3 regions of the Plantactinospora sp. BC1 genome follow, and region 1 is predicted to be linked to each of the others. Evidence: riboswitches for the same ligand, from Rfam matches in the RefSeq annotation. Region 1 holds a riboswitch; each other region holds the start of a gene.
The links. Region 1 has a riboswitch for S-adenosylmethionine ahead of C6361_RS11105 (aminotransferase class V-fold PLP-dependent enzyme). Riboswitches for the same ligand answer to the same signal wherever they lie in the genome.

Region 1 (4,304 bases):
CCGGCCGCACAGAGGTCGGCCTCGTCGCGCTGGTGGCCGCGGAGCAGGTCGGGGTCGGTCAGTACGGCGGAGTCGCCGAGCGCCGCCCGCAGGTCGTCGAGAAGATCCGGCATGCCTGGCAGGCTAGCCGCCCGACGAGTACGCCGACCACGGTCGTTTCCGGCCGTCGGGGAACACCCCGGACAGTCCGGTCGACGCTCACCGGTGCCGTCCGAACGGGTTCGACCGGTTCGTCAGCGGGTAGTCCCCGCCATGCGCTCCGTCCGGGCCACCGTGGCCAAAACGCCCGTGGACCTCGATCGGGAGCGGATCGCCAACCTGGCGAAGGAGTTCCGGAACCGGTCCCGGGCCACCGTGCGGGACCGCTGGCACGCCGTACGGTTCAACCTGGTGCTGGCGCTCCAGGCGGCGCTGGCGGCCGCGCTGGCCTGGCTCGGCTCGCACGAGTTGCTGGGCAACCCGTCGCCGGTCTTCGCACCGATCTCCGCGATCGGTACCCTCGCCTCCTCGGTCGGGCAGCGGTTCCGCCGTACCGTCGAAATGATCTTCGGGATCGCGATCGGCATCGGTCTCGGCGACGCACTGGTCTTCGCCGCCGGCACCGGGCCGTGGCAGCTCGGTCTGATCGTCTTCCTGTCGATCGTGGTCAGCATCTTCCTCGGCGGAGGCCCGGCCGTGGTCACCCAGGCGGCGGCCACCGCCGTGCTGATCGCGACCCTCGAGATGCCGCACGAGGCCAACATCGAGTTCCCCCGGGTGATCGACGCACTGATCGGCGGCTTCGCCGGGCTGGTGGTGCTCGCGCTGCTGCTGCCGCTGAACCCGTTGCGGATCGTGGACCGGGCGGCCCGGCCGGCGCTGGGCCGGCTCGCCGACGAACTCTCCGAGACCGCCGAGGCGATCAAGACCCGGGACGCGCCCCGGGCACAGGCCGCGCTGGACCGGCTCCGCCAGGTGGAGGAGCACTTCCAGGGCTTCGAGGAGGCGCTGGAGGGCGGCCGGGAAACCGCGCTGCTGGCCCCGGTGCGCTGGCGCCGCCGGGGCGCGCTGACCCAGTACGTGGAGAGTTCCGAGTACATCGAGCACGCGGTGCACAACAGCGGGACCCTGATCCGGCGGGCGGTCACCGCGCTGGAGGACGAGGAGCCGATCCCGGAGGAGATGTCGAACGCGGTCACCATGCTCGCCGAGGCGGTACGGCTGCTGCGCCGGGACCTCGGGCACGGCATACGCCCGGAGGCGGCCCGGGAGCAGGCGTTGCAGGCGATCGGCCAGGCCGGTCGGGCGTACGCCGAGGGGGTCGGGTTCTCCGGCAGCGTGGTGATCGCGCAGGTGCGTACCACCGGCAGTGACCTGCTCCGGGCCACCGGCATCGAACGCCTGGAGGCGAACCAGCTCGTACGCCGGGCGGCCGGCGGGCACGCCGGGGAGGCCGCCGCGGAGGCCGCCCGGCAGCCCGGCACCCCGCCGTCGACCGGGCGCTCCGGCGGCCCCTCGGGCGAGCGGGGCCCGGCCCGCTGACCGGAGCCGGTCCCCGCCCGGCAGCACGCCCTCGCCGGGCGCGGGCTAAGTCAGCGGATCGCCGCCAGGGCGGTGAGCAGCCGGTCGACGTGCCCGGCGGTGCTGCCCAGCCCGATGCTGGCGCGCAGCGCGGTCGGCGGCAGGTCCCGCCGTCCGCTCCGGGTGGCCGCCTCGGCGAGCAACCGCCGGGCCAGCGGGTGCGCGCAGAACAGCCCGTCCCGCAGCCCGAGCTGCCAGCGCTGGGCGAGGTCGGCCGCGACCGCCGCCGAGTCCCGGCCGGCGACCACGAACGAGACGATGCCGACCCGGGGCGCGGCCGCGTCGAAGGTACGCAGTTCGACCACCTCCGGCAGGGCGGCGAGCCCGGACCGGAGCCGGGCGAGCAGGGCCTGCTCGTGCGCGTACAGCGCGGCCCGGTCCGCCTCGGCCAGGGCGGTGCAGACCCCGGCCAGCGCCACCGCGCCGAGCAGGTTGGGGGTGCCCGCCTCGTGCCGGGCGGGCCCCTCGGCCCAGCGCACGTCATGGGTGGCCGCCCCGACGCCGAGGGTCGCACCGCCACCGGCCAGGTACGGCGGGGCGGCGTCGAGCCAGTCCGCCCGCCCGGCCAGTACGCCGATCCCGAACGGCGCGTACAGCTTGTGTCCGGAAACGGCCACGTAGTCGACGGTCAGGGCGGCGATGTCCAGTTCGGCGTGCGGGGCGAGCTGGGCGGCGTCCAGCGCGATCCGGGCGCCGTGCCGGTGGGCGACCCGGGCCAGGTCGGCGACCGGCCAGCACTCGCCGGTGACGTTGCTGGCCCCGGTCACCGCGACCAGGATCGGTGCCCCGCCGCCGCTGCCCCGGCGCAGTTCCCGCAGTGCCGCGTCGACCGCCCGCACGGCGTCGCCGGCCGAGCCCGGCACCGGCAACCGGACCGTACCGGCCGGCCAGGGCAGCAGGTTGGCGTGGTGCTCGGCGGCGAAGGTCACCACCCGGGTGCCGGGCGGCAGGGCCCGGGCCAGCAGGTTGAGCGCGTCGGTGGTGTTGCGGGTGAAGACGACGTGGTCGTCCGCGCGTACCCCGAGGAAGTCGCCGACCTGCTGCCGGGCCCGCTCGTACGCCAGCGTGCTGCGCCGGGAGAGCGCTCCGGCGCCCCGGTGCACGCTGCCGTACCAGGGCAGCAGCTCGGCCACGGCGTCGGCGGCGGCCCGCGCGCACGGTGCGGTGGCGGCGTAGTCGAGGTTGACCTGTCCCGGCACCCCGAGCACCGCGAGCGGCGCCGCCGGGGCCAGGGTTGCCGGGGTCAGGGTTGCCGGGGTCGGCGTTGCCGGCGCGGCCACGCCGGTCGGCCGGGCGGGCGCGGAAACGACGGTGCTGCTCATCGGGGATACCTCCGGTGGCCAGGGACCCCGGAGCGGGTGGGAACGGGGTCCGCGCTTGCCCGGTGCGGTGTGCACCGAGCCCGGTCATCACCCGGGGCACCCCACCGCGAACCTCGACGAGGGTTGCCGGCCAGCAAGCCGGGGCTTGACGCTGGCGCTCGTGACCTGCCAGAGAGCATAACCGGCCCGGTTGTGCTCCGGCCGGGCTGTCCGGAGGAACTACGCTGATCACATGGCCGACACCCCGCCCGGTGCGGCGGCGCCCCAGCCGCCGTCGCCGACCCCGCCGTGGCCGCCCGCCCCGTCGGGGCAGTTCCCGCCCTCCGCGGGCAGCCTGCCGCAGGTGGCGGCGCCCGAGCGGCGGAGCCGGGCCCGGCTGCTGACGATGATCGGGGCGATCGCGCTGATCGTCGTCTGCGCGGTGTTGATGGCCTGGGAGCTGGTGTCGCCGGCCGGGGTCACGCCGCCGCTGATCGGGCTGGCCGCGGCGGCGCTGCCGGTGCCGGTGCTGGTCGCCTGCTTCCTCTGGCTCGACCGGTACGACCCGGAGCCGGTCAAGTATCTGGCCTTCTGCCTCGGCTGGGGTGCCGCGGTCTCCACCTTCGCCGCGCTCCGGACCAACACCTTCGCGGCCGACACGCTCCAGCTCCCGCTACCGCTGGTCGGCGTGCTGGTCGCGCCCTTCATCGAGGAGCTGACCAAGGCGCTCGGCCCGCTCCTGCTCCTGCTCTACCAGCGCCGCAAGTGGTCCGGCATCACCGACGGCATCGTCTACTGTGGCCTGTCGGCGGTCGGGTTCGCCATGGTCGAGAACATCCTCTACTTCGGCCTGCACGGCTACGCCGAGGGCGTCGACCAGTACGGCCCGGCCACCGGTGCGCAGAACGTCTTCGGGATCTTCATCCTGCGGGTCCTGATCAGCGGCTTCGCCCACCCGCTCTTCACCTCGATGACCGGCATCGGGCTCGGCATCGCCGTCCGGTCGGGCAGCCGCCCGATCCGGATCCTCGCCCCGCTCGCCGGCCTGCTGCTGGCGATGATCCTGCACGGCGCCTGGAACCTGGCCGCGACCCTCACCCAGCTCTTCGCTGAGCCGCTGATCCTGCTCTACAGCTACCTCGGGCTGATGGTGCCGATCTTCCTGGGCGTGGTCGGCCTCGCCGTCTGGGTGCGGAGCTGGGAGGGGCGGCTCACCCAGCGGCGGCTCCCCGACTACGTGTCGACGGGTTGGCTCACCCCACCCGAACTGGCCGCGCTCGGCACCCTCGGCCGGCGGCACGCGGCCCGCCGCTGGGCCCGCCGGATCGCCGGTGAGGAGGGCGCCAAGGCGATGCGGGCGCTCCAGATCTCCGCGACCCGGCTCGCCCTGCTCCGGGACGGGCTGGTGCGCGGGCTGGAGCACCGGCCGGCGCAGCTCGCCCG
Region 2 (4,304 bases), 1.1 Mb from region 1:
CGTCGCCGCTGCCGTTGCTCATCAGCGCCGCCTCGTCCGCACCCCAGGCCGAGGTGTAGGCGTAGTAGCCGTCCCCGTCGTCGATGATGCGGTCGAGCACGGCCAGTGCCTTGCAGCGCTGCCGCAGCCGGTCGATGCCGGGCAGTCCGGCGGCGATGTCGTACGCGGTCACCGGGTGACCGTACTTCGGCGGACAGCGCCCTCGATCACCTGACCTGACGCGCCCACCTGCGCCCGGTCGCCGCGCGCCCTGCCCCGTCGCCGTCCGCGCCGCACCGCCTCCTTTCGGGGGGTGACCCATAATGGCGCGATGCGGCCCGTTGACGACCTGATCCACACTCCGGACCCGGCATGGCCGGTACTCGAAGCGGAGCTGGCCGCGCTCGGCCCGGCTGTCGAAGTCCTTCCGGTCGATCCGGAGGCCGGTCGGGATTGCCTGCACCGGCTCCAGGTCACCGCCCGGTCCCGTCTGGGCGCCCTGGCGCTGCACACCGGCGGCCTGTTGGTCGACGGCGGCTGGCTGCGGGTGCTCGGCGGCGGCAGCCCCGAGCGGGGTCTGCCCTCGTTGGCCGAGGCCAACGGCCTACCCGGTGACGGCCAACCGCCCGCGGCCCTGCTGGTCGGCCACGACGTGCTCGGCGGCCGGTTCGAGGTCAGCGGCGCCGGTCCGGCCGCGATCGGCCGCCCGGGCGAGCCCGGCGAGGTCTGCTACTTCGCGCCCGACAGCCTGGAGTGGGAGGAGCTCGGCTGCGGGCACGGCGCCTGGCTGTCCTGGATCGCAGCCGGCGGGACGGCCGAGTTCTACGAGTCGCAGCGCTGGCCCGGATGGCGCGCCGAGGTCGAGCAACTGCCGGCGTCACACGGGTTGGCGGTCTACCCGTTCCTGTGGTCCAGCGAGGCGCAGGAGGACCTCGCCGCCACCGCACGTCGGCCGGCCCCGCTGCGCGAACTGTTCGCGATCCAGGACGAGACGGTCGCGTTCCTCGCCGCCAATCCAGACGCGGAAGCGGTACGGATCGACGTGCGGTAGCCGGATCTCTTTGCCGGTCAGGGTCGCGGGTACGGCCGGAGGGTCGAGTGGAGGCTCTGTCGGGGGCGTTCGGCGTGGCCCTGCCGTCGTGTCGTTAGCGTTGGCCGGTGGCGGGCAGCGCCGGCGACCGAGCTGGACCTGATCGTCGCATCGAGTGGTGCTGGTGGTGGTGGCGCACCCCGCGCCGCCACCGGTCCCGGCCGTTCCAGCCGGCGACCCGTTGACCGCCCGGACGACGATGGGAACCGATACGTCGCAGGATCGTCCGGGAGGTGAGCGTCGGATGCGGAACTGCCCGCCCGAGATCACGGAGATCGTCGCGGAGACCGGCCTCGGTGAGGTGGTCGAGCGCTATCGACAGGCGGTGGCGATGGAGCTGAGTTTCGCCGTCACCTGCGGCGTACTCGGGGTGTCCGGGTTGGTTTTCGGCGACGAGGTCGGGCGGGCGATCGGTGCCGGGGCCGGTGGGCTCGGGGTGCTGTTCGCCGTACCCGCCTGGCGCAGGTCCCGCTGTCACCTGTACCTCTGCACCGGTGGCCTGCTCACCACCACCGGGACGACCACCGTGACCCGCCTGCTCCGCTGGGCCGAGGTCGCGCACGTCCGGGTCTGGACCACCCGGATCTACCAGCTCGGCCCGGTGGAGGAGTTCCCGCGCTGCGTACTGGAGCTGACCGACGGCACGACGTTGAACCTGGCCAGGCCCCCGTACGCGGGCCTCGGCCGGCTCGCCGGGGCCGTGGAGCGGGCCGTGACCGAGACGACCTACCCGCGCCGGACCGCGGAGATCGCCGAGACCGGCACCAGTGTCTTCGGCCCGATCACCCTCAGCGCCGCAGGAGTGCGCGACGGCCGGCGATTCGTGGCCTGGTCGGACGTCGCACGGGTGGAGCGGGGGCGGGTGCGGCTGCGCATCTGGAACCGGGCCGGCCGGCAGGTCATCTCCCGGCAGGTCCGGACGATCCCGGATCTCGCCTGCCTGCTCAGGATCGCGTCCACCACACGCGGTGGGACGGCGAACCCGGCGAGGGCGCTGCCTTGACCGGGGGGCGCCAGGAGCGGGTTCCGGCGCCGAGAGCGTGCTGCGCTACCCGTCGTCTCGGCGTCGGGTGTCGAGGCCACTCGGCTCCGTGACGTCCGGCCAGGCCATCCGGAACTTGCGGGGAGCACCGTTGAGTCGGGACGGGTCTCCGCCGGGCGGTGACGCCGTCGCCGTCTCGACGCTGCGGGCTCCGCAGGCGCGGTAGAAGCGCTGCGCCGCCGTGTTCTGCTCCAGCACCCAGAGGTACATCCGTTCCGCCGTCGCGTGTTCCAGGACGGCTCGGGCGGCGCGGGCCAGGAGCCTGCTGCCGACACCGGTCCGCTGGTGGCCGTGCACGACGTGCAGATTGTCGACCAGGCTGCCCCACCGGGGGTCGTGGTCGAACACGACGTGGACGAAGCCGACGAGTCGGCCCTCCTCTTCGGCCACCACGGTCCGGCTGTTGGTCGGGGCAGCCAGGCGGGCCGACCAGACCGAGTGCCGGTCAGCGGCGACGTCACCGTCGAGGAAGGAGTCGGCGTAGGCGCCACGGTAGTGCCGGCGCCAACTCTCGGCGTGCAGTCGGGCGATCTGCTCGGCGTCGTCGGCGCCGGCGAGGCGCAGTAGTACCCGGCCGGTTGGCGTGGGGTGCTGTTCGGGTGCCGTGTCCTGGTCGAAGGAAGGGATCGACGACACCGGGACCTCCTGCTTCGCGGCTTGCTCGGCATCGCTCGTGCCGAGCCTGGTCCTCACCCGGAGCACCCCGCCCGCGAACGGAGGGTTGCCGGCCAGCGAGCCGGGGCTTGGCGCTGGCGCTCATGACCTGTACCGGCGATCGTAGCACCGCCCCCGTCGCGACCGGAGCGCCGAGGAGCGCCGGAGGCGCCGGAAGGCCGGCCTCCGGACATAGCCCGATTTCGATGGATGAAGACGCGTCAGTTGCCGGATGTCTGCCGTCGGTCGGCCCGGAACGCTGTGCGTATGGCGATGGACGTCAACCGCAACGCCCCGGTGGTCGTCGAACTGGAGGTCTTCACCCGCGCCGCGCCCGGCACGGTGTGGAACCTGCACACCGACATCGACCGTTGGCCGGAGTGGAACCCGCACATCGAGCGGGCGAACCTGCGCGGGCCGCTGCGGGTCGGCGCCACCTTCGACTGGTGCACCGCAGGCTTGGAGATCACGTCCACGATAGGTGAACTCGTGCCGCAGCGGCGCATCGCCTGGGGTGGCCGGACACGCGGCATCGACGGCCTGCACGTGTGGACGTTCAGCCCGCAGCCCGAGGGCGTCCTTGTCCGGACCGAGGAGTCCTGGGACGGCGAGCCCGTCCGGGTCGATCCGACCAACCTGCGCACCGCGCTGGAGGCCTCGCTGCGCGACTGGCTGAGCGCGCTGAAGAGGTGTGCGGAAACCGGCGCCCGACCGGCAGGAGAATCGGTGTGACCACCGCACGGCCCGGGTCGACCCCGATCCTGTTGCTGCACGGCTCCTGGCACGGTGCCTGGTGCTGGACGGAGGTCATCGCCCAGCTCGTGCCGTACGGCCGCCCGACCCTGGCGGTCGACATGGCCGGGCACGGGCTGCGCGCCCGTCGACCCGAGTGCCTGACCGTGCGTCCGTTCGACCCGGCCGCGCTGGCCACCGAGGTTTCGCCGGTGGCGGAGGTGGACCTCGACCGAGCGGCCGAGCTGCTGGTCTCGCAGATCGAATGGCTGGGCCGTGGCGGCCCGGTCACGGTGGTGGCGCACAGCATGGGCGGCCCCGTCCTGACCCGGGCGGCGCAGCAGGTTCCCGAACTGGTGGCGCACGCCGTCTACCTCGCCGCCATCATGCCCGGCTCGGACCGGGCGGCCGAGGGGTACTTCGCGCTGCCGGAGAACGCGGGCGCGCTGGTGCTGCCCGCCCTTCGGGGCGATCCGGGGGTGATCGGGGCGCTGCGGCTCGACCTCGCCTCGAACGACCCCGGCTATCGTCAGCAGCTTCGCGACGCGTTCTACGGCGACGTCGCCCCGGTCGTCGCCGACGCCGCCCTGGGCCTGCTCACCCCGGACGCCCCGGTCAGCATGATGCGCGGCACCACCCGGCTGACCCGGGACGGTTGGGGCTCCCTCCCCCGCACCTACGTCGTCTGCGCCCGGGACATGGCGATCCGCCCGGCACTCCAGCGGGTACTCGTCGCGGAGGCCGATGCCGCCTTCCCGGAGAATCCGACCTCCGTCGTGACGCTGGACTCCGCACACGCGCCGTTCC
Region 3 (4,304 bases), 340 kb from region 1:
ATGTGCGGGAAGAGGTTGAACTGCTGGAAGACCATGCCGATCCGCTGGCGCAGCGCGTCCGGGTCCTGGTCGAGCACGCTCACGCCGTCCAGCAGTACGTCGCCGCGGTCCGGCTCCAGCAGCCGGTTGACGACCCGGAGCAGGGTGGACTTACCGGAGCCGGAGGGGCCGATCACGCAGGCGGTCTCGCCCCGGCCGACCTCCAGGTCGATGCCGCGCAGCACCTGGTTCCGGCCGAACGCCAGATGTACGTCCCGGGTCGCGACGCTCACCGACTCGTATCCGGGACCCGCCTCGGCGGGCCGGGCCGACACCGTCGGACTGACAGACTCAGGCATGCTGGGTTCCCCTTCCACCCGTCGGTAGCGCGGTCTCGCCGGCCAGCGCCACCGGGTCCTCCTCGTCGGGTTCCGGGCCACCGGCCCGGCCGTCGCGCAGCCGCCGGTCGACCCAGTTGACGAGGTGGGTCAGCGGCACGGTGATGACCAGGTAGAAGAGTCCGGCGAGCAGCAGCGCGGACTCGTTGCCGGTGTTCGCCGCGTAGTCCTGGCCGATCCGGAACAGTTCCCGCTGGCTGGCCACCAGGCCGAGGAAGTAGACCAGGCTGGAGTCCTTGATCAGCGCGATGAGCTGGTTGACCCAGGCCGGCAGCACCCGGCGTACGCCCTGCGGGATGATCACCAGGCGCATGGCGGCGCCGTGCGACAGTCCCAGCGCCCGGGTCGCCTCCAGTTGGCTGGCCTCCACGCTCTGGATGCCGGACCGGAAGATCTCCCCGATGTACGCCGCCGCGATCAGCGACAGCGCCAGGATGCCCAGCGGATAGGGGTTCGGTCCCCACCAGGCGAGCCCGAGCGGTGCCAGCCCGACCCCGATCAGCAGGATGGTGACGGCGGCCGGCAGTCCCCGGAACACGTCGGTGTAGATCCGGGCCGGCCAGCGCAGCCACCGGCTCCGGGACAGCCCGGCCATCGCCAGCAGCATGCCGAGCAGCGTCCCCACGATGGCGGAGAGCAGCGCCAGCAGCAGCGTGTTGGGCAGCCCGACCGTGAGCATCTCGGGCAGCGCCTCGCGCATCGACTCCCAGTCGAAGAACGTCTCCCACAACGTCGCCAGGGTCTCCATCGCCTCACCTGTCTCGGATCCACCAGTCGTCGGCCGGCCGCCCCGGGCGGCCGGCCGACGACTGTCTGATGTGCTGGCCGGGTCAGCTCGCCGGGGTGGCGGCCGGGCTCGTCGGACCGGCCTTGACCGGCGGGTACGTCACCGTGCCGCTGCCCGGCTTGAAGCTCTCCGGTACCGGCCGACCGGGGTAGTACTGCTCCTGGAGGCGGGTCCAGGTGCCGTCCTCGATCACCTGGTCGAGTGCGGAGTTCAGCGCCTCGCGCAGCGGGTCGGCGCCCTTGGCCACCGCGAACGCGGTCGGTGCCGAGCTGAGCTGCTTCTCGGCCAGTACGATCTTGCCGCCGCTCTCCTGTGCGGACTTCTCGCCGATCTCGGCGGGCGCGATCCAGGCGTCGGCGGTCTTCGACCTGAGCTGGTTGATCGCGCCGTTGTAGTCGGGTACCCGGACCGGGTCCAGGCCCTCCTTGGTGGCGTAGTCGTCCTGCACGGTGCCCTGCACCACGACCACCCGCTTCCCCTTCAGCTCGGCGAAGCTCCTGATCGGCGAGCCGGCCGGTACGTCGAGTCCGAAGTAGCCGAAGTCGTACCCGTTGGTGAAGTCGACGGTCTTGCGCCGCGCCTCGGTGATGGTGATCGACGACGAGCCGGCGTCGAACTTGTGGTTGTTGACCTGGGCGAGCAGCGCGGAGAACTCGGTGCCGACGAACTCGACCTTGAGCCCGAGCTTGCCCGCGACGGCGGTCATCAGGTCGTTGTCGAAGCCGGTGAACTTGCCGTCGGAGAGGAAGACGTTCGGCGGCGCGTCGGTCAGGGTGCCGACCCGCAGGGTCCCGGGTTGCAGCAGGTCGTACGGGTTGTCGGCGGTGTCGCCCGACGACGAGCCGCCGCAGGCGGCGACCGCGCCGAGCAGCGCGACGGCGGCGACGCCGGAGAGGAGGCGGGTGGCGAGAGGGTTGATGCGCATTGTGCTGAAACTCCATGAAATATCCGGCGACGGCGTGCCGGAGAACCACCCGGACCGGTCAGGTCGCGGGCGGTACGCCGACGGCGTCGCTCAGGGGGTGCTGACGAGATGGTCGGAATGCCGCCGACCGGCGGTCGCGGTCAGGCCGAGGCCCGACAGAGCATGGTGCTGGTCCGGCAGAGGTCGACGTGTCGACGCCACCGGTGCCAGACGACATGCAGCCGGCTCGCCCGCCCGGCTCGGATGCTGCGCACTGCTGAACCTCCATCGGTCCTGGCGGTAGCACCCGCACCCACGGTGGGGGGTTGCTGCGACGTCGACGAGCCAGGTCTCTCGGTCGCTCTGGATGGCCGGAGGTCAGCCTACTAAACCCGGGTACCGACATTCCAACTGGTCAGGGCCGGGATGGCTGTGTCGCTCGCCACCCGCCGCCCCGGGGCGTCCGGCCGGTGCGGGGCCTCAGCCCGCCTCGGCGACGTCCATCGCCCGGTAGATCCGCTGTTCCGAGATCGGGTACGGCGTACCGAGCGCCTGGGCGAAGACGTTCACCCGGAGTTCCTCGATCATCCAGCGGATCTGCCGTACCGCGTCGGAACCCCGGCGGGCGGGTGGCAGCGCGTCGACCATCTCCCGGTACTCCTGCTGCACCTGCTCGATCCGGGCCTGCTGGTCGCGGTCCCGCTGCGGGTTCTGCGGCAGCCGGTCGAGGCGACGCTCGATCGCGGTCAGATAGCGGGGCAGGTCGGCGAGGCGGGCGTACCCGGTCTCGGTGACGAAGCCGCGGTGCACCAGCCCGGAGAGCTGGGCCCGGATGTCGGTTAACGCCGCCACCATGGTCAGGTCGTTGGTCCGGGCCAGCCGCTGCTCGACCGCGTAGGCGGCGGCGAGCACCCGGCGTACCCGGTCGACGACCTCGACGGTGGTGTCGACCAGATCCGCCCGGACCCGGTCGCGCAGCGCGGCGAACCCCTCGGCGTCCCAGGCCGGCCCGCCGGCGTCGGCGATCAACTTGTCCACCGCCGCGTCGGCGGCGTCGTCGAGCAGCTCCTGCACGTTGCGGTGCGGGTTGCGGCTCAGCGCCAGCTTCGCCTCGTTGGAGAGCCGACCGGAGACGAACTTCTGCGGCGAGCCGAGGGTCAGCCGGAGCAGTCGCCGGGTACCGGCCCACATCTGGCGACCCTGCTCGGCCTCGGTCTCGAAGACCCGTACCCCGACGCTGTCGCCCTCGTCGACCAGGGCCGGGTAGGCGGTCACCAGGTAGCCGGCCCGATCCTGCTCGATCGAGCGCGGCAGCGTGCCGATGCTCCACTCCCGCAGCCCGGACCGTTCGACGTCCGGGGCGGCGGCGGCCACCATCCGGCGTACCTGGGTGGTGAGCTGCCGTTGCAGCGCCGGCAGGTCCTTGCCCTCGGCGACGGTCTGCCGCTCCTCGCCGACCACCCGGAAGGTGGGGCGCAGGTGTGCCGGCAGCTTCGCCAGGTCCCAGGCGTCCCGGGGCACGGTCACCCCGGTCATCCGGCGCAGCTCCCGGGTCAGCGCGTCGAGCAGCGGCTCCCGGCCGGGTGTGATCGAGGCCAGCACCGCCCGGGCGTAGTCCGGCACCGGGACGAAATTCCGGCGCACCGCCTTCGGCAGCGACCGGATCAGCGCCACCACGAGTTCCTCGCGCAGCCCCGGTACCTGCCAGTCGAAGCTCTCCGCGTCGACCTGGTTGAGCATCGGCAGCGGGATGTCCACCGTCACCCCGTCGGTCTCGGTCCCCGGCTCGAACCGGTACGTCAGCGGCAGCGCCACCCCGTCCGAGTGCCACTCGTCGGGGTAGTCGGCCGCGTCGACCCCGCCCCGCCCCTCGTTGACCAGCATCTGCCGGTCGAAGGTGAGCAGGTCGGGCCGGTCCCGGCGGGTCTTTTTCCACCAGGCGTCGAAGTGCCGGCCGGAGACCACCTCGGCGGGGATCCGCTGCTCGTAGAAGGCGTACAGCGTCTCGTCGTCGACCAGGATGTCCCGGCGCCGGGCCCGGTGCTCCAGCTCCTCCACCTCGTCGAGCAGCGCGCGGTTGTCGTGGAAGAACCGGTGGTGGGTCTGCCAGTCACCCTCCACCAGCGCGTGCCGGATGAACAGTTCCCGGCTCTGCGCCGGGTCGATCCGACCGAAGTTGACCTTCCGGCCGCTGACCAGCGGGATGCCGTAGAGGGTGACCTTCTCGAAGGCCATC

Region 2: it holds a riboswitch for S-adenosylmethionine, as region 1 does, so the genes downstream of both, C6361_RS06335 (GNAT family N-acetyltransferase) here and C6361_RS11105 (aminotransferase class V-fold PLP-dependent enzyme) in region 1, are expected to answer to the same signal.
Region 3: it holds a riboswitch for S-adenosylmethionine, as region 1 does, so the genes downstream of both, C6361_RS09580 (ABC transporter substrate-binding protein) here and C6361_RS11105 (aminotransferase class V-fold PLP-dependent enzyme) in region 1, are expected to answer to the same signal.

The regions. Positions count from the first base shown of each region.
Region 1 is NZ_CP028158.1:2,625,559-2,629,862, forward strand. It holds gene C6361_RS11095 (FAD-binding oxidoreductase) at 1-113, opposite strand, end outside; gene C6361_RS11100 (aromatic acid exporter family protein) at 289-1,521, shown strand; gene C6361_RS11105 (aminotransferase class V-fold PLP-dependent enzyme) at 1,572-2,882, opposite strand; SAM riboswitch class IV at 2,929-3,048, opposite strand; gene C6361_RS11110 (PrsW family intramembrane metalloprotease) at 3,115-4,304, shown strand, end outside.
Region 2 is NZ_CP028158.1:1,498,238-1,502,541, forward strand. It holds gene C6361_RS06320 (hypothetical protein) at 1-172, opposite strand, end outside; gene C6361_RS06325 (DUF2625 family protein) at 311-1,030, shown strand; gene C6361_RS06330 (DUF6585 family protein) at 1,314-2,072, shown strand; gene C6361_RS06335 (GNAT family N-acetyltransferase) at 2,118-2,747, opposite strand; SAM riboswitch class IV at 2,760-2,875, opposite strand; gene C6361_RS06340 (SRPBCC family protein) at 3,033-3,497, shown strand; gene C6361_RS06345 (alpha/beta fold hydrolase) at 3,494-4,304, shown strand, end outside.
Region 3 is NZ_CP028158.1:2,283,467-2,287,770, reverse strand. It holds gene C6361_RS09590 (amino acid ABC transporter ATP-binding protein) at 1-338, opposite strand, end outside; gene C6361_RS09585 (amino acid ABC transporter permease) at 331-1,125, opposite strand; gene C6361_RS09580 (ABC transporter substrate-binding protein) at 1,208-2,089, opposite strand; SAM riboswitch class I at 2,351-2,442, opposite strand; gene hrpA (ATP-dependent RNA helicase HrpA) at 2,549-4,304, opposite strand, start outside.